One region of the Priestia sp. YIM B13491 genome, then DNA from elsewhere that is predicted to be linked to it. Evidence: riboswitches for the same ligand, from Rfam matches in the RefSeq annotation. Region 1 holds a riboswitch; each other region holds the start of a gene.
What was found. A riboswitch is a leader RNA that binds a small molecule or an ion and turns the genes downstream of it on or off. The one in region 1 is predicted to bind thiamine pyrophosphate.
Positions count from the first base shown of each region.

Region 2: linked by a shared signal. The riboswitch ahead of tenA (thiaminase II) and the one ahead of ACFX4E_RS23765 (thiamine phosphate synthase) in region 1 are both predicted to bind thiamine pyrophosphate.
Region 3: linked by a shared signal. The riboswitch ahead of thiC (phosphomethylpyrimidine synthase ThiC) and the one ahead of ACFX4E_RS23765 (thiamine phosphate synthase) in region 1 are both predicted to bind thiamine pyrophosphate.
Region 4: linked by a shared signal. The riboswitch ahead of thiT (energy-coupled thiamine transporter ThiT) and the one ahead of ACFX4E_RS23765 (thiamine phosphate synthase) in region 1 are both predicted to bind thiamine pyrophosphate.

Region 1 covers NZ_JBHZOR010000009.1:60,979-65,436, forward strand. The annotation lists gene ACFX4E_RS23750 (thiazole synthase) at 1-606, opposite strand, end outside; gene thiS (sulfur carrier protein ThiS) at 612-815, opposite strand; gene thiO (glycine oxidase ThiO) at 812-1,939, opposite strand; gene ACFX4E_RS23765 (thiamine phosphate synthase) at 1,923-2,546, opposite strand; TPP riboswitch at 2,668-2,768, opposite strand; gene ACFX4E_RS23770 (hypothetical protein) at 2,927-3,142, opposite strand; gene crcB (fluoride efflux transporter CrcB) at 3,190-3,579, opposite strand; gene ACFX4E_RS23780 (fluoride efflux transporter FluC) at 3,580-3,978, opposite strand; gene ACFX4E_RS23785 (amino acid ABC transporter substrate-binding protein) at 4,320-4,458, shown strand, end outside.
Region 2 covers NZ_JBHZOR010000004.1:283,331-287,788, forward strand. The annotation lists gene ACFX4E_RS16405 (aldehyde dehydrogenase) at 1-1,133, shown strand, start outside; gene tenA (thiaminase II) at 1,162-1,851, opposite strand; TPP riboswitch at 1,946-2,043, opposite strand; gene ACFX4E_RS16415 (TspO/MBR family protein) at 2,270-3,016, shown strand; gene ACFX4E_RS16420 (hypothetical protein) at 3,319-3,501, shown strand; gene ACFX4E_RS16425 (sodium-dependent transporter) at 3,678-4,458, shown strand, end outside.
Region 3 covers NZ_JBHZOR010000021.1:11,315-15,772, reverse strand. The annotation lists cyclic di-AMP (ydaO/yuaA leader) riboswitch at 53-192, opposite strand; gene ACFX4E_RS27445 (undecaprenyl-diphosphate phosphatase) at 466-1,290, opposite strand; gene ACFX4E_RS27440 (hypothetical protein) at 1,748-2,038, shown strand; TPP riboswitch at 2,120-2,234, shown strand; gene thiC (phosphomethylpyrimidine synthase ThiC) at 2,348-4,117, shown strand; gene ACFX4E_RS27430 (VanZ family protein) at 4,285-4,458, opposite strand, start outside.
Region 4 covers NZ_JBHZOR010000006.1:50,974-55,431, reverse strand. The annotation lists gene ACFX4E_RS20660 (amino acid permease) at 1-857, opposite strand, end outside; lysine riboswitch at 960-1,144, opposite strand; TPP riboswitch at 1,319-1,419, shown strand; gene thiT (energy-coupled thiamine transporter ThiT) at 1,452-2,060, shown strand; gene ACFX4E_RS20650 (ethanolamine ammonia-lyase reactivating factor EutA) at 2,217-3,632, shown strand; gene ACFX4E_RS20645 (ethanolamine ammonia-lyase subunit EutB) at 3,659-4,458, shown strand, end outside.

The DNA.
Region 1 (4,458 bases):
CACACCATCTGCTCCTAGCTCCATAGCTTGAGCTGCGTCTGAAGCCGTTCCAATACCTGCATCTACAATTACTGGAACAGTTGATTGTTCAATGATAAAACGCATGTTCAACGGATTAATAATACCTTGACCTGAACCGATAGGCGAAGCTCCTGGCATAATGGCATGTACGCCTAACTCCTCTAAACGACGCGCAAGTAAAACATCATCTGATGTGTAAGGTAAAACGGTAAAGCCCTCTTTTAACAGTTCTTCACTGGCTTTTAATGTTTCAACTGGATCAGGAAGCAGCGTTTTATCACATCCAATTACTTCTACTTTCACCATGTCACAAAGTCCAGAAGCCTTTGCTAATTTAGCAATACGTACGGCCTCTTCTGCATTTTTTGCTCCAGCAGTGTTAGGCAAAAGAGTGAAACGCTTCACATCAAGCGCTTCTAATAAATTAGGCTGATTTTGATCAAAAATATCCATTCGTCTAACAGCAAATGTTAAAATTTCGGTCTCCGACTCTTCTACCGCTTGACGCTGAGTCGTAAAGTCTGGAAATTTCCCTGTTCCTAATAATAAACGTGAATTAAATGTATATTGTCCAATTTTTAACATACTCTTCATCCTCCTCCTACAAATGAAACGACTTCTAATGCATCTCCATCTTTCAAACTTGCATCACTATGTTCTTCTTTTTGTAAAATATTCTTGTTTAGCTCAACAATTACCACTCGTTCATGCAGGTTCTGAGCCTGCAACAAGTGCTGAACCGTTTCAATTTCATCTCCAACAGTAACGGTCTTACCATTAATGATTAGATTCAATGAACTCCCTCCATTACTCTAGTTAGCTGAAATGATGTAAAAAATGAATGATTCGGCTTTTTCCCTAACAAAGCATCAGCCATAATTTTTCCAGTTGCAGCACTTAATAAAATACCATTTCGGTAGTGGCCAAACGCCATGTGTAGATTCGCTATTTCAGGATGCTCTCCTAAATAAGGCCAGCCATCATTTGTTTGTGGACGAAGACCTGCCCATGCTTTTTCAAATGTAGCATCTTTAATAGCCGGCAGAAGCGCAGAAGCTTTATTCAGCAAAAATTGAATACCTTGTGCAGAAACCGTCTTGGTAAAATCATGCTGTAGCTTAGTTGCCCCTATTACGATTCTTCCACCAGTCTTTGGCACTAAGTAAAAACCTTCATCTAAAAAAATCGTTTTAGAAAGCAGTGGCTTATGACTTTGCAGAGCAATACACTCCCCTTTTACAGGAAACACCTGACCTAAATGTTCAGAAGAAATAAAGCGTTTAGCCCATGAGCCTGCTGCAATAACTACTTTTTCTCCATAAAAAGAGCCTTTGGACGTCTGTACACCTTTTACCGTTTCATTTTCCATAATAAGAGAATGAACGTCACAGTATTCGAATACATCTGCTCCGTGATACAAGGCTCCATGAGCAAGAGCCTGGGTTAACTTAGCCGGAGCTAGCTGGCCGTCTCCCGGTATTGTAATGGCTCCGTATATGTCTGGAGAAAGCCCGGGTTCTAACAAACGCGCTTCTTTTACATCGATCCATCTTACATGTTCATCCCACCGGTGGTGCTGAGCGGCTTTTTTCTTTAATACGTGTGCATCTTCTTCTGTTACAGCAACTTTTAATAAGCCTTTTTGAATGAGCTCTACGTCGATGGCCGTTTTTTCTTTTAGTTCCTTCACCAGTTCGGGAAACATGCTTCTGCTCTTAATAGCAAGGTCTAAAAGAGGACCTTCTTCATCAATTTCAGCTTGAGCACCTAAAATACCAGCGGCTGCACTTGAAGCTTCACAACCAATTTGATTGCGTTCAAGAATAGCTACTGACGCTCCTTGTTTTGACAAATGATAAGCGATAGAAGAGCTGATTATACCTCCTCCGATTAACAGTACATCATAATGCTGCTTCATTTTCTCCACCTCCAGATGTCCATATATGAGAATATTGTTTAATCGCTTTAAGGGGATCTTGCGCAAGCATGACACCAGACATCACAGCTATACCGTGTGCTCCTGTTTGCAGCACCTCTTTGGCATTTACAGGTGTAATTCCTCCAATGGCAATAACCGGTATCTGCACAGCATCTACTACTTCTTTTAGCGCTGCTATCCCTCGACTTCTTAATCCTTTTTTTGAATGTGTTGAATAAATATGTCCGTATAGAATGTAGTGAGCACCATCTTTTTCAGCTTCTAAAGCCTCTTCCACAGAGTGAACTGACTTTCCGACCATGAGAGAAGGAAATGCGTCTATAACAAACGAAACGTCTAAACTATGATAGGCAAGCTGTACGCCTTTTGCTTTTAAAGCATGCGCTACATCAACTCGATCGTTCACAATAATTTTAGAGCAACAAAATGGCAGGCTTTCTAGTAAACATTGAATCTGCTTTGCCGTTTTTTCTTTTTCTCTAATATGAACGGCGCCCGCAAAAGGCGCGATAGCTGTTAAAATTTTTTGAAGCTCTTCGATTGGCTGCTTATCTGTTGTAATGACATGAAATTTAGGAATATCCACATGATCGAAACCTTTCCATTCAGAATAAAGAGAAATTTCAATCACTTCATCTTGTGTAGAGGGCTTTATTACATACAAAAAACCACTCTACAACGTAGAGTGGTTAGCATGCATCTTTATGTAAACATGATCGCCACTTCCCTACGCTGGTCCAAACCAGATCAGGTTCAAAGGGTCCGAAATACATTCGTCTCAGCTTCAAAAGCTCCCCTAGTGATTGCTATTTATTGATTTTGTTTTCGTACTTAAAATTATAACACAACTAGATGTAAATACAATATCCCTTTATGCTCTTACGGCTCTCTTCCTTTTATAGAGGTATCTTTTAGGCTTCTTTACTAAGAGGCTCGGCGCACCGCATCATTCTGCTTTTTATATGGTTAGTAATCGGTATAGTCGTCGAATTCTTCTTTGTCTTTTTCCTTTTTCCGATCCCATATAAACAGCAGGAGTAACATAATAAAAGTTAGAATATAAAAACCGTAAAAAATAAATGCTGCCACAACATTTATAAATAAAAATAAAAAACCGATGATCTGACCTGCAACAGCTACAATCAACAAAATGTATTTCCAAACTTCTGCTTTTCTATCCATTCTCTACTTCTCCGTCTTTTTGTTTTTCCCTACTAGAAACGTTCTCTTTACTTAAATAAAAACGTCCCTGCCAGTAAACCGACTGTAAATAAACCAACTGTTCCAAATGCTGAAATCCCCACGTACGCCAACATTTTTCGATAAGATTTTTCTCGAATTAACTGTACGGTTTCCACACTAAACGTTGAAAAAGTGGTAAAGGCACCAAAAAACCCAATGCCAATCATTAAAAATATTGAATCATCATAAGCATGACTCGGAACCTTTCCATAATAACTACCGTAAAAAAGACCAAGTCCAAACGCACCGAGCAAGTTTACAAACAGCATTGATACTGGAAAAGGAGGGTTTGAAACTGTTTTTGTAACTTTTAAACCCAAAAGATAACGGCATATTCCTCCAGCTGCCCCGCCAAGTGCCAAGCTCACTATGCTCATTTACTTCACCTCATGTACTTTCACTAAATTTTTTCCTGCCGCTTCACCGCATAGATAGCCTGCTAAAGCAAGAAAGATTCCACCTACTAAAGAGACAAATACATAAATTGCTCCACCAAATAAATGGTGCTGAGTGAGAGAAATGACATCTCCTGCAAACGTTGAATACGTTGTAAAACCGCCGCATACGCCAACTCCTAGTCCAAGCTTTATCCATTCTTTTGGCTTTTTCCACACAAAAAATCCTGTTAATAGGCCTAGTATGAAGCTTCCTAATAGGTTTTCAATTACCGTTCCTATTGGATAGCCCGTATATAATAAGGAAAGATTCAGCAAATAACGTGCATATGTACCAGCGATAGCACCAAAGGCAATTGAGATTAAGTTTATGGCTTTCATCATATCGCTCCGTTTCATAAATTCTTCTTTAAGTGTACCATAAGGAATTTATTTCTACCTTAACATTTAACTATATGTTTATTGCACCAAAAGTCATGAAAAAATGAAAGAGAAAATCGTCGCATGAAACTTCCTTTTTACTCCTCAAATCTCCCTTAAAAATCCACTAAATCCAAATTTTAAAATCTTTCTGTATCCTTATGACAAACCGTGTATAGAAGGTATATTTCCCTTATTTTAAGTCACATTAATCGTATAAGTTTTTTTTGTTGACTTTTGCTGTGTTCTTGTTTAGTATCACAGAGTATCATTTCCTATCAGAATACTAGGGGGTTTAGAAAATGAAGAAATTTGCTGCACTTTTGTCGCTACTATTAGCTTTCACAGTTGTGCTTGCCGCATGCGGTTCTAGCTCAAAAAATGAAGCAAACAATGGAGACAATAAATCTTCACAAGAAGATTTATATAATAAAGTGAAAA
Region 2 (4,458 bases), on a different contig from region 1:
AATGGATGAAGCCTAAAAAAGTAAAAACCGCTTTAACACATGTGGGCTCTAAAGGGAAAATTGTTCCTGAACCGTATGGAGTTGCGTTAATTATTGCTCCGTGGAACTATCCGTTTCAATTGGCACTGTCTCCTTTAGTAGGAGCGATTGCCGCTGGAAACACGGCGATTATAAAACCTTCTGAACTAACGCCTAGCGTATCTCGCGTTATACAAGAATTACTGGCTGAAGCTTTTGACCCAGCATTTGTGACGGTGGTTGAAGGGGCTGTAGACACGACAAGCCTGCTTTTAAAACAGCCCCTTGATTATATTTTCTTTACGGGAAGTGTAAATGTAGGGAAAATTATTATGCAAGAAGCAGGGAAGCAGCTTATCCCCGTCACGCTTGAGCTAGGCGGAAAAAGTCCGTGCATTGTACATGAAGACGCAAACCTAGATCTTGCAGCGAAGCGAATTATGTTTGGTAAAGGGATGAATGCAGGCCAGACGTGCGTTGCTCCTGATTATTTGCTCGTGCATAAAAAAGTGAAAGCGCCGCTTGTAGAGAAACTTCGCGAAGCAATTTCTCAATTTTACGGTAGTAATCCACTTGAAAGCGACCGCTACGGCCGTATTGTCAGTGAGCGTCATTTTACTCGGCTAGTTGAGTTTTTAAAAGACGGAAATGCTATAGTTGGAGGCGGGTACAATAAGGACACGCTAACAATAGAACCTACGGTGTTAAGTGAAGTAAGCTGGACATCAGACGTTATGCAAGAAGAAATCTTTGGGCCTATTCTTCCTATGATTGAATATGAAACACTAGACGAAGTCATTCATAAAGTTCAAGAAAAAGCTAAGCCGTTAGCTCTTTACTTATTTACAGAAAGTGAAGATGTGCAAAACGTCATAACGGAGCGCCTTTCATTTGGAGGAGGCTGTATAAACGATACGCTTATGCATATCGCTACATCATATTTGCCGTTTGGCGGAGTGGGAGAAAGCGGCACGGGTCAATATCATGGAAAAGACAGCTTTCAGACATTCACTCATTTTAAAAGCATGCTGTCTCAAACAACCAAGTTTGATTTGTCATTCCGCTATCCTTCGGAAAAACAAAGCTTGAAAATGATCAAAAAACTATTGAAATAAAAGAGCCTCCTGATAGGAGGCTTTTTCGTTATTTTGAAAGGGAAAGCTGAGAAAGCGGCCATTTTTCTTGGGTATATGCCATTTCCCAAAATAAATACTCCAGTTCACAGCTTTTGATGAAGTGATCTTTCATACGGTTACGTTCTTCTTCAGTCGCTTGTTCGGCGAGTTCATCAAGCTTGTTACAAAACCATTGTGTTGTGCCATTCATTTCTTCATTATTATAAAACTGAATCCATTCATAAAAAGGATGAGAAGGAGATGGATTTACTTGTTCTGTAATGCGCTGGCCAATTTCAACGTACGTCCATGGACATGGAAGAAGCACTGCAATGATTTCTGCTAAGCTGCCTGTATGCGCAACACTTGTCATATGGTTAATGTAGTGGCTGGCCGTCGGTGAAAGCGTCTCAGTGTGAAGGTCTTCATAACGTACGCCTGCTACTTCACAAAAATTATTGTGAGGGTGTACTTCACTATGTAATACCGTAGAAATGCCGGCATTAAAGGCTTCCATTTCGGTACGCGTGCGGCATTTTGTTAAAGCAGCGCCGTAAATGCGAACAAATGCTGTTAAGTATTCATAATCTTGAGAAACGTAGTGAATAAGCGCTTCTTTTGGCACGTTTCCTTCAGCAATTCCTTTAATAAAAGGATGGTTAAAAATGGCTTCGTAAATATAGTTTGCTTCTTGTCTTAATTGAGATGAAAATGACATCAAAATCCTCCTTTAATATGAGGAAGTCACAAACAAGCACATAAAGGAAATAAAAAACACTCCGTTTATAAACGGAGTGGCAAAGGACAGTAAAAACTGAACATTGCCACTTTCCTACGCTGGTATGAGCCAGATCAGGTTCAAAGGGATCAAGAAAACTTGTCTCAGCCGGTGGCACCCCTAGTGGACTTCCTATTAATCTAAGTTTAACTTACCATATATTCTGAAAAATAGAAAGAGTTATAGGGAAATGTGCGCTAACCGTTTTTATTTTTTAAAGAGGAAGCTTCTTAAAGCTATTTTTAATCATTTTTGTTTAAAAATGCATATTTTTAGGGAAGAAGAGGTATTAATGAAGGGAAGAGCCGTTTTCGTCTCCGAAACACTCCCATATAAATAGAAGAAAGGAGAGAACAAAATGGCGAAATTTCGTTTGTATGCTATATTAAATGCAATAGGCTTGGCTATTACACTGCTTGTGAATTATTTAGCAAATGCTATTCCAATAGGAGGCAAAACAACGGGAGAAGCTTCTGCGCAAGTTCCTACGTTGTTTACACCAGCTGGTTATGCCTTTGCTATCTGGGGCGTTATTTATTTATTATTAACCATTTGGGTTATACGCCAATTTTTTGCAAGAGAAGATCAAAAGGAAATATATGCACGTATCGGCATTTGGTTTTTTCTAAACTGTTTGTTAAATAGTGCGTGGATCTTTATTTTCCAAAACGATTACTATAAGTTATCCCTTTTAGTTATGCTCTTTATTCTAGGCACATTAATGATTGTGTATTCCATTATTCAGCATTCTCGAATGACGACATGGTTTATGCGTCTGCCAATTTCGCTTTATCTTGGATGGATTTCTGTTGCGACTATTGTCAATGTGTTTGTCGTATTTCAAGCAAATGGAATACAGCACTTGCTTGGCTTAAACGAGTTAGCATGGACGATTATTATGCTGCTGGTAGGAGCTGTGCTGGGCATCATGTTTACATTAAAAAACCGAGACGCTGTTTATCCGCTTGTTTTTATTTGGGCTTATATTGCCATTGCAGTGAAGCAAAGTGGAAATCAGCCAATTGTCATGACTGTCATTATTTCGATTGTTTTATTAGCAATTGCCATTATTGTGGGACTGATTAAACGCTATAGACGTTTTTAAAAAGAAGCTCTAGCTTTTGTAAGCTAGAGCTTTTTATGATGCTCTTTTGATTGTAAAAAAGCAGCTGTAAAAGCAATTAAGCTAATTAAAATACCAAAAGGAACAACAATTGGTACGAATGATAAAATAAATGTCATAAGTGTAACCTCCATGTTGCATCGGTGCATAATGAAAAATTCAACTTTTTTAAATTGAAGTTCCGCTATTATAGTATGCTAGGCTTTATGTTTGGAGCCTATATGTTTAGAAATAAACGAAAAAGGCAACATACGTTACATACAGGTTATATAGGAGGAGTTAAAATGGAAACATATTTAGTCGCTTACACAGATAAAGATGATATGGAATATAAACAAGTGACGTGCGAGAGCTATGAAGATGCAGAGCGTACGGTCCTTCGTTTAGAGAGAGAAGGGCATATGCATATTGAAGAAATTTCAAATCAAGAAGCCTACCGTGGAGATGAATCATCGTACAGAGAATAAATTTTGAATAGAAACACCGACCTTAAAATGAAGAAGCAGCTGCTTCTTCATTTTTTCTATTCTATATAGATATCGTTTTATAGAAAAAAGTAAAACGGGAATGATTTTCTTCTGCATTTATGGTACAGTACTAATCAGGTGAGTTTTGAGTTTAGAAGAGGAGAGAGTAACATTATATGAGTAAAGGAAATCAGTGGTCTTCACGCCTCGGTTTTATTTTAGCATCTGCTGGGGCAGCAATTGGTCTAGGAGCGATATGGAAGTTTCCATACGTAACGGGAACCAGTGGCGGTGGAGCATTTTTTGCGTTGTTTATTTTATTTACGATTTTTATTGGATTGCCGCTTCTGTTGGCAGAATTTATCATTGGAAGACATACGGGAAAAGAAGCGATTAGTGCTTATAAGGCAATTGCTCCAAAATCCGCTTGGGTATGGATTGGCAGGCTGGGAGTACTAAGCTGTGTCGTTTTGCTTTCCTTTTACAGCGTCGTTGGCGGCTGGGTGATTTTATATACGATTATGAGTGTAACCGGTATGCTAAGCGGAAAAGAGTACGGCGCGTTGTTCAATGCCGTCATTAGCCAACCTTATGTAGTATTAGGTGCACAGGCGCTGTTTTTATTAATTACAGTGTTTGTTATTTCAAAAGGCGTACAAAAAGGAATAGAGCGTGCTAATAAATACATGATGCCGCTGTTATTTATTTGTTTTATCATTATCGTGGTGCGTTCTCTAACATTAGACGGAGCAATGGACGGAGTAAAGTTCTTTTTAAAACCGGATTTTTCAGCCATTACAGGGTCATCTGTTCTCTATGCGCTCGGTCAGTCGTTTTTCTCGCTTTGCGTGGGATTATCCTGCATGGTGACATATAGCTCTTATTTAGGGAAAAAAGTAAGCTTGACGCGTTCAGCTGGCACTATTGCTATTTTGAACTTGTTTGTTTCGCTGCTGG
Region 3 (4,458 bases), on a different contig from region 1:
AAAAAAGACTATTCTTAAGAAAGAACAGCCTTTTACTTACGCTATTTTGGGCTCTTTCTCTCAATGAAGCAAACGGGGTTAACTGTCGGATTCGGAATTGAGAGTTTCCTACCTTTTGTAAGGATTCACCCCAAGGCAGCTTTACTGCCGATAATGATTCCCCCGCTCTATACGATTAAGCTTATTATTCAGTTTTTATAAAATTAAAACGATCTATACGTTGTCATACGTTTTTTACAGTCAATAAAACTAAACAGAAGTCTTACTTTTACTTAACTTTATACTGCACAAATATTAATTTACTATTTTTCGACACGTTTTGTCAATACCCATGTTTATAAAACGCTTTCAAAAGGCGATAATATATATTTATGCAAAAAAGCTATTGCAACATTGCAATAGCTTTTTCTTGCTCTTTGAGTCTCTATTAGAAGCTTACGGGACTAAAGAACTCGCGTGTTTATTTTATAAAAATACAAAATATAGAATGGCTGCTAACACAATTCGATATAGTGCAAACGGTACTAATTTGATACGATTAATTAATTTCAGGAAAAAGCGAATAGATACCAGCGCAAAAATAAAGGCGCTGATAAAACCAGCAATAAAAAACGGTAGCGCATCTGATGTGAAATACTGCCAGTTTTTAACCAATGAAAGTCCACTTGCTCCTGCCATGATTGGCACTGCCATAATAAATGTAAAATCTGCCGCTGCCTTATGGCTCATTCCAAGAAGAACTCCTCCTGAAATCGTTGAGCCTGAACGAGAAAAACCTGGCCAAAGAGCAATACATTGAAACAGTCCTATACCCAGTGCTTGTCCATAAGACATTTGGTCCACCGTCTCTACACGCGGACGTTTAGGTCCAAACAAATCTGCTAGAATCATTAATACAGCTCCGACTACTAAGCCAATTAGCACCGTATTTAAAGAAAACAAATGTTCATCAATGTAATCATCAAACAAAAGTCCTAACACTCCTGCGGGTAACAAACCAACAATTACCTGCATTAAATTCAAGCGATTTGTCGGCCCAATTGGAGCAGCTGGCTTTTTTCCCAATCCTAATAAATTAATGAAACGATCTTTAAAAATAACTACTACTGCTAAGATCGACCCTAGCTGAATAACAATTTTAAATGTATTAGCTACTGGAGATGAAAATAATTCTTTGGAATTTAACCATAGGTCATCCACAATAATCATATGCCCAGTTGACGAAACAGGAGCAAACTCTGTTAAACCTTCTACAATCCCTAAAATGATTGCTACAATAATTTCCCACATAAAGCTATGTACCTTGCCTTTCTTTCAAATTAATAAGCTTATCGCTTAGTTTTACATGCTCAACTATTTTCCTATTTTGACACTTGCTTTTTTATCATAATTGTTAAAACTATGAAATACAATGTGTATTTGCAAAAAGATAAGAATCTTTAATAATTTGTAATAAAAACCTTACATGCTATAATCAAAAAACACGATATCAGCTTTTATTTATATTAGAAAGTAGTCACTATGTTCGGTATAAATTCCGGTTCCTTAGCTAAAAATGAATCATCTAGACTATTTTTCTTTAGTGTACAAAAATGACTAAATCATTATGTTTTTTCCATCCCCTTTACTGTCATCTATCATTTTAATCAACTAGTGCTTGCTTATACGGCATATCCCCTAAGTAATTTGAAACTTTTTTCTCTCTTTACTCGTATATAGTAGTATCTTTTTTAGGAGGCTTTTTACTATGAATGGAAATGTACGTACAATGAAATGGGTGACTGCTGGGTATGAAGCCTTGCTGGGAATTCCTTTAATTGGCGCCGGGATTGTTATGGGCTTTAGTTATACTCCTCTTTTTATTGGATTTATTCTTCATGCTATCACGCTCATTTTAGCTAATAGACGAGGGTTATCTGCGTATGGAAACATACTAGGGATTGTTACTTCACTGGTTGCTTGGATTCCATTTTTAGGGTTTATCATGCACATTATTACAGCTATTGTGATTGCAATCGATGCCGCTAGACAACGTTAATTGTCTAGCTTTTTTTATTTAAGGGTTGATTTTTTACCGAATGATGGTAAACTTAAGCCGTAAATTGAATAATTTGAATGTTATTTCTACTAGGGGTGTCTGATAGCTCAGACTGAGAGAAGAGTGCAATAAAACTCTTTAACCCTTTGAACCTGATTTGGGTTATACCAGCGGAGGGAAGTAGTCTTGAAAAGAATAGTATATGTTTATTCTTTTTTCGCCTATTCCATCGGGTTCTGTCTATCACAGAACCCGATTTTTTTATGGTTCGGTATAGCTACACTTTATGCGAAACCGGAGGAATATGTAATGTCAAAACAAAATGTATCAGTTTCTATGAAAAAGCCTTTTCCAAACAGTCACAAAGTATATGTCCAAGGATCCAGAGAAGACCTTAAAGTGCCTATGCGTGAAATTCATCAGTCTCCTACTACAGGATCTTTTGGGGAAGAAGAAAATAGTCCCGTACGTGTATACGACACGAGCGGTGTTTATACAGATCCCTGTTATGAAATTAATTTACAAAAAGGATTACCGGCTCTGCGCGAAAAGTGGATTGCAGAACGAAACGATGTAGAAACATATCAAGGCCGTACGGTTCAGCCACAGGATAACGGTTATTATGACGGTGATCCAAGAGATCAGTACGAGCGCTTTATCACTAAACGTTTACCTTTGCGCGCGAAAAAAAATCAAAATGTAACGCAAATGCACTATGCGAAAAAAGGAATCATCACGCCCGAAATGGAATTTATCGCTATTCGTGAACAGATGAATCCTGAAGTTGTGCGTGAAGAAGTAGCAAGAGGACGTGCAATTATCCCTAATAATATCAATCACCCTGAGAGCGAACCGATGATTATCGGCCGCAAATTCCATGTGAAAATTAATGCTAATATCGGAAATTCAGCTATTCGTTCAGCTATTGAAGATGAAGTAGAAAAAATGACATGGGCAACGCGTTGGGGAGCCGATACAATTATGGATCTATCAACAGGAAAGGATATTCACACAACACGCGAATGGATTATCCGCAACTCGCCTGTTCCTGTAGGGACCGTTCCTATTTACCAAGCGCTTGAAAAAGTAAAAGGCGTAGCAGAAGATCTAACGTGGGAAGCATACCGCGATACATTAATTGAACAAGCAGAACAAGGTGTTGATTACTTTACTATTCACGCAGGTGTTCTTTTACGTTATATTCCCCTGACAGCGAAACGTACGACAGGTATTGTTTCACGCGGAGGATCCATCTTGGCGCAGTGGTGTTTAGCTCATCATGAAGAGAACTTTTTATATACTCGCTTTGAAGAAATCTGTGAAATCTGTAAAGCATACGATATTGCTATTTCGCTTGGCGATGGGCTACGTCCTGGTTCCATTGCAGATGCTAATGATGAGGCACAGTTCGGTGAATTAGAAACGCTTGGTGAATTAACTAAAATTGCTTGGAAACACGATGTTCAAGTTATGATTGAAGGTCCTGGACATGTTCCAATGCATCTCATCAAAGAAAACGTAGATAAACAAATGGAAATATGCCAGGAAGCTCCCTTCTATACTCTTGGACCGCTTACAACCGACATCGCTCCAGGCTATGACCATATTACATCAGGTATTGGTGCTGCAATGATTGGCTGGTTTGGGACAGCTATGCTTTGCTACGTAACGCCAAAAGAACATTTAGGACTCCCGAATAAAGAAGACGTTCGCGAAGGCGTTATCACCTATAAAATTGCTGCGCATGCTGCTGACCTAGCAAAAGGCCATCCAGGAGCACAAAAACGCGATAATGCTCTGTCTAAAGCAAGATTTGAATTTAGATGGAATGATCAATTTAACCTGTCACTAGATCCAGAGCGCGCAAAAGAATATCACGATGAAACACTTCCCGCTGAAGGTGCTAAAACAGCCCATTTCTGTTCAATGTGTGGACCTAAATTCTGTTCGATGCGTATTTCTCAAGATATTCGTAACATGGCTCAAGAAAATGAAAAAGATGTAAACGAAGTAAGAAAAGAAGGAATGAAAGAAAAAGCTAAAGAGTTTGTTAACAGTGGTTCAAATATCTATCAATAATGAAGTAGAACAGCTTAAAAAACAAATTAAGCAGCTTGAAGGAAAGTTATTATTTGTTCAGCAAAATTGTCAGCACATTATCGTTGAATCCTCACATTCTTCCGTAAGACGCTGCATTAAGTGTTTCTATCAACAAGATGCAAAAAGGACTTCGTAAAGAAGTCCTTTCATCTTTTTTTGAAACGTGCTTTCAGCATGTTCTTGATCCAATATAGTATTTTAATAATAACCCAGCCTATAAATGTACCTAGCGTATTCAAAAAGATATCATCAATATCAAATACTCGTTCCGTTAGCTTGTACTGTAAAATTTCAATCAGAAAACTGATTAAGAAACCAGT
Region 4 (4,458 bases), on a different contig from region 1:
GCAAACGCCAGACCTGCTCGTTCGAATATTAAAGTAAATGGACTTACCCGCACATCATCACTTGCTAATGAATCCGCTGTGTATGGAATAAGCATCCCGATAACAAAAATAGCTAAAATATAAAATAACAAGATGCGCCAGAAGACTTGTTTAACTGCGCGAGGAACCGTTTTTTCCGGATCTTCACTTTCTCCAGCTGCGACTCCAAGCAACTCTGTTCCTTGGAATGAAAAACCAGCAGCCATAAAAATACCTAAGACAGTAAAGAATCCACCGTGAATGGGTCCATCACCAAGCGTGAAGTTTTTAAAACCTGGTGCTTCATTGTTAAAGATACCAAAAATCATCATAATACCAATAACTAAAAAGATGATAACCGTTACTACTTTAATTAACGAAAACCAAAATTCAGATTCACCAAATCCTTTTACAGAAAGGTAGTTAAGCCCAAACATAATTAATAAAAACAGGGCACTCCATAAAATAGAAGAAGAGTTTGGGAACCAAAATTTCATAATAAGGGCTCCAGCCGATAATTCAGCTGCAATCGTAATAGCCCAGTTATACCAATAGTTCCAGCCGAGAGCGAAACCAAAGGATGGATCTACAAACCGAGACGCATACGTACTAAACGAACCGGCTTCAGGCATATAAGCTGCGAGCTCCGCTAGGCTGGTCATCAAAAAGTAAACCATGACACCAATGATAGCGTAAGCTAAAAGCGCTCCCCCAGGTCCTGCTGTGTGAATTGCTCCACCACTTGCTAGGAATAAGCCGGTTCCGATGGCTCCTCCTAATGAAATCATCGTCAAGTGGCGAGATTTCAACCCACGTTTTAATTCTTGCTGCTCTTGCATAGATAAATACTCCTTTCGAATGTACGGAAAGAGACGGGATAACATAAAAAAAGCCCGCAGTATATGTGCGCGCTTTTAAATCTGAAAACCGCGTCAACCTTCCGTGAAGATAGCTCTTCACATCACTCGCATGATGTGACAGTTCTGTTCCTGTTCGGAGACAGCCCCAGCTTAAATCAACCGAGAAGTGATCTAAACTTCGGCAATTTTTCCTTTCAAGCAACATCCTCAATGTTCTCTGCATTTCCGTTGCTTTACTATTAAAAACTGCGACCTCTACCTCATCGATTAGGATGAGGGTTTTTTATATTCATTTGACATAAAAGAAGTATACCAAATACTAAAACGATTGTCATTATAAAAAATAGATTCAGAAAATAGAAACATCTTTGAAATCTCTCGAATCTATTTTGTTACATATGATATAATGGATGTTGTCATAATACTACATAAATATCCGAACGTACCACAGGGGGAGCCGCCGTGCTGAGAGTGAACAAATTGTTCAGACCCTTCGAACCTGTTAGTTAACGCTAGCGTAGGAATGTGGGAATAGTAGCATATATTTGCTTACTCCTGTGTAAACCGTTTGATATGAATGATTCAAAAACAGGAGTGAGAAACGTGAATAAAGCATTACCTTTACAGGCTAAAATTGAAATAGCTATTTTTGCAGCATTGGCACTTCTACTTGATCTTTTGCCTTCCATTAAGATTGCAACGGCTGTGAGTATTTCGTTCTCCATGGTGCCCATTTTTATTATGTGCTTTCGCTGGGGAGTAAAAGGCGGGGCTCTATCTGGTCTATTATGGGGGCTTTTACAGTTGGCAACAGGAACGGCTTATATTTTAACAGCGCTGCAAACGTTTATTGAATATATTGTGGCTTTTGCTTTTATAGGTTTTGGAGGTATTTTTTCGCAATCTATTAAAACAAATTTAGCTAACAATAACAGATCAAAAGCTTTTGTTTTGATTGTTTTATCCCTTATTATCGGCAGCTTCGCACGGTATTTCTGGCACTTTATTGCGGGTATTATTTTCTGGGGATCATATGCGCCAAAGGGCATGTCCGCTCTATGGTATTCTTTTTCAATGAACGGGATTTCAATGGTAGGATCACTAATAGCCTGCTTAATCATTCTTTCACTATTAATTCCATCGGCATCAAGAATGATTATAACTAAATCACACTCATCATAAGCAAAAAGACTAAATCTACCAAGATTTAGTCTTTTTTGTCATTTGTCACCTTTGTTTACACAAAAGTGTGTCAGGTTTGATAACATAGTTAGTGAAATATTCAAAAAACTGTTTTATGATAATCACCATATTCAAACGAGATAAGGGATTGATAGCATGCTACAGAAATGGATCACGAGCATAGGTTTAGATATTGGAACAAGTACAACAAAACTGATTGTAAGCAAGCTGTTAATAGCAAATCAACAAAATCAGTTTACGCTGCCAGGCTGTCAAATTATTGATCGTCGCGTAACGTATGCAAGTTCTATCTATACCACTCCTATGCTAAACGATGTTGAAATCGATGTTCAACGATTAACGGTACTACTAGAACAAGAGTATAAGAATGCAGGAATCTCCTTAGATCAAGTGGAGGCAGGTGCTGTGATCATCACAGGAGAAACGGCCAGAAAGAAAAATGCAGAAAGTATCGTTCACTATCTAGCCGAACATGCTGGGGATTTTGTTGTTGCAACAGCCGGCGCTGACTTAGAAGGAATATTAGCTGCAAAAGGATCAGGAGCAATCGAACGTTCTGCTGAAACAAATGCAGTAATTGCCAATATTGATGTAGGAGGAGGAACTGCTAACATCGCTTTATGTCAAAATGGAAAAGTTATAGAAACGTTTACACTGCATGTGGGAGGAAGATTAATTCGTCTGAATTCAGAAGGTTTGGTTACCTACGTTTCTTCTCATTTAACTGAATTTTTGAAAAATAATTCTTTAACACTGCGAGAAGGTGAAAAAGCAACATTTGAAAAGCTCTCGTCTATCTGTCAATTACTAGCTGAAGAAACCGTGAATTATGTAAATGCGCTGAATCAAAATTCCTCGCTGATCGTTTCTCCTCATACAAGATCTTCTATCCCCGAAATGATCATGGTTTCAGGAGGAGTAGGAGAAATGATGGAGAAGCAAAAGCCAAAAACAGTGAAGGAAGTGGCCATACATGGAGACGTTGGTCCGCTTCTAGCATATCATTTTCAATCCATCCAAGTATCTCAAGCCGCTGAGACAACGCGCGCTACTGTAATTGGGGCTGGTATGCAAAATACAGAAGTTAGCGGATCAACTGTATACATTGGGTCAAAGCGGCTGCCGTTAAAAAATATACCGATTGTAGAGATACCTGTTCAGCAAGAAGAGAAATGGAATCCGCTGATGTTTCAAGAAAGAGCTCGAGCGGCATGTATGCAGGCTTCAACTATTTTCAGCGCAGAAGATCCCCCCGCTGCTATTGCTTTATCTCATTTTCCTTACTGCAGCTATAAGATGCTTCAAGAATTAGCAAAAGTAATAAGCGCTGAATTTATTGCTTGTTTTAAAGGAGCTAAGTGCCTCGTTGTTCTATGCGAGCAAGATATTGCAAAAGCTTTAGGACAAGCATTAGCTAAACAGAGGAAAGAGTTAGAAATTATTTGTTTAGATCAAATTGATTTTACACACGGAGATTACATTGATCTAGGGTTACCAGTAGCTGGAGAAGCGATCTCCGTTTCCGTTAAAACGCTCGCTTTTTCATCATAATCTACTAAATATACAAGGAGGAAACGATGTTTAAAACTACACGATTGTTAGGAGAAACATTTTCATTTTATAGCTTAAAAGAAATCATGGCCAAAGCAAACGAAGAGCGTTCTGGAGATCAGCTCGCAGGAGTTAGCGCTGAGTCAATGAAAGAACGAATGGCAGCAAAGCAAGTCCTAGCTGATATCACACTTGCTGATATCAGAAACTATCCGCTGCTCAGCGCAGATGAAGACAACGTCTCGGCATTAATCGAAAGTCAGATTGATTCATCTGTTTACGATATTATTAAAAATTGGACAGTAGGGGATTTAAGAGAATATATTTTATCCGATCAGCATAGCGGAGAAGACCTTCTTGCACTTAGCCAAGGATTAAGCAGCGAAATGATTGCGGCGGCTACTAAAATTATGTCCAATTTAGATTTAATTCAAGGAGCTGCCAAGATAGAAGTGCAAACTACTTGTCAAACGACTATCGGCCAAAAAGGAGTATTGGCTTCTAGAGCCCAGCCTAATCATCCTTCAGATAATTTAAAAGGAATGAGAGCATCTCTATACGAAGCGTTAAGCTATGGAATTGGAGATGCGGTTATCGGAATTAACCCTGTTATTGACACAACGGATAATATCTACGCGCTTTTAAATGAAACAAAAAATATAATCAACGAATGGTCAATTCCTACTCAAAACTGTGTATTATCACACGTAACGAGTCAAATGAGAGCAATTGAAAAAGGAGGATCTGCTGACTTGATTTTTCAAAGTTTAGCAGGTACAGAAGCTGGTAATGATTCATTTGGAATTTCACTGTCTATGCTCGATGA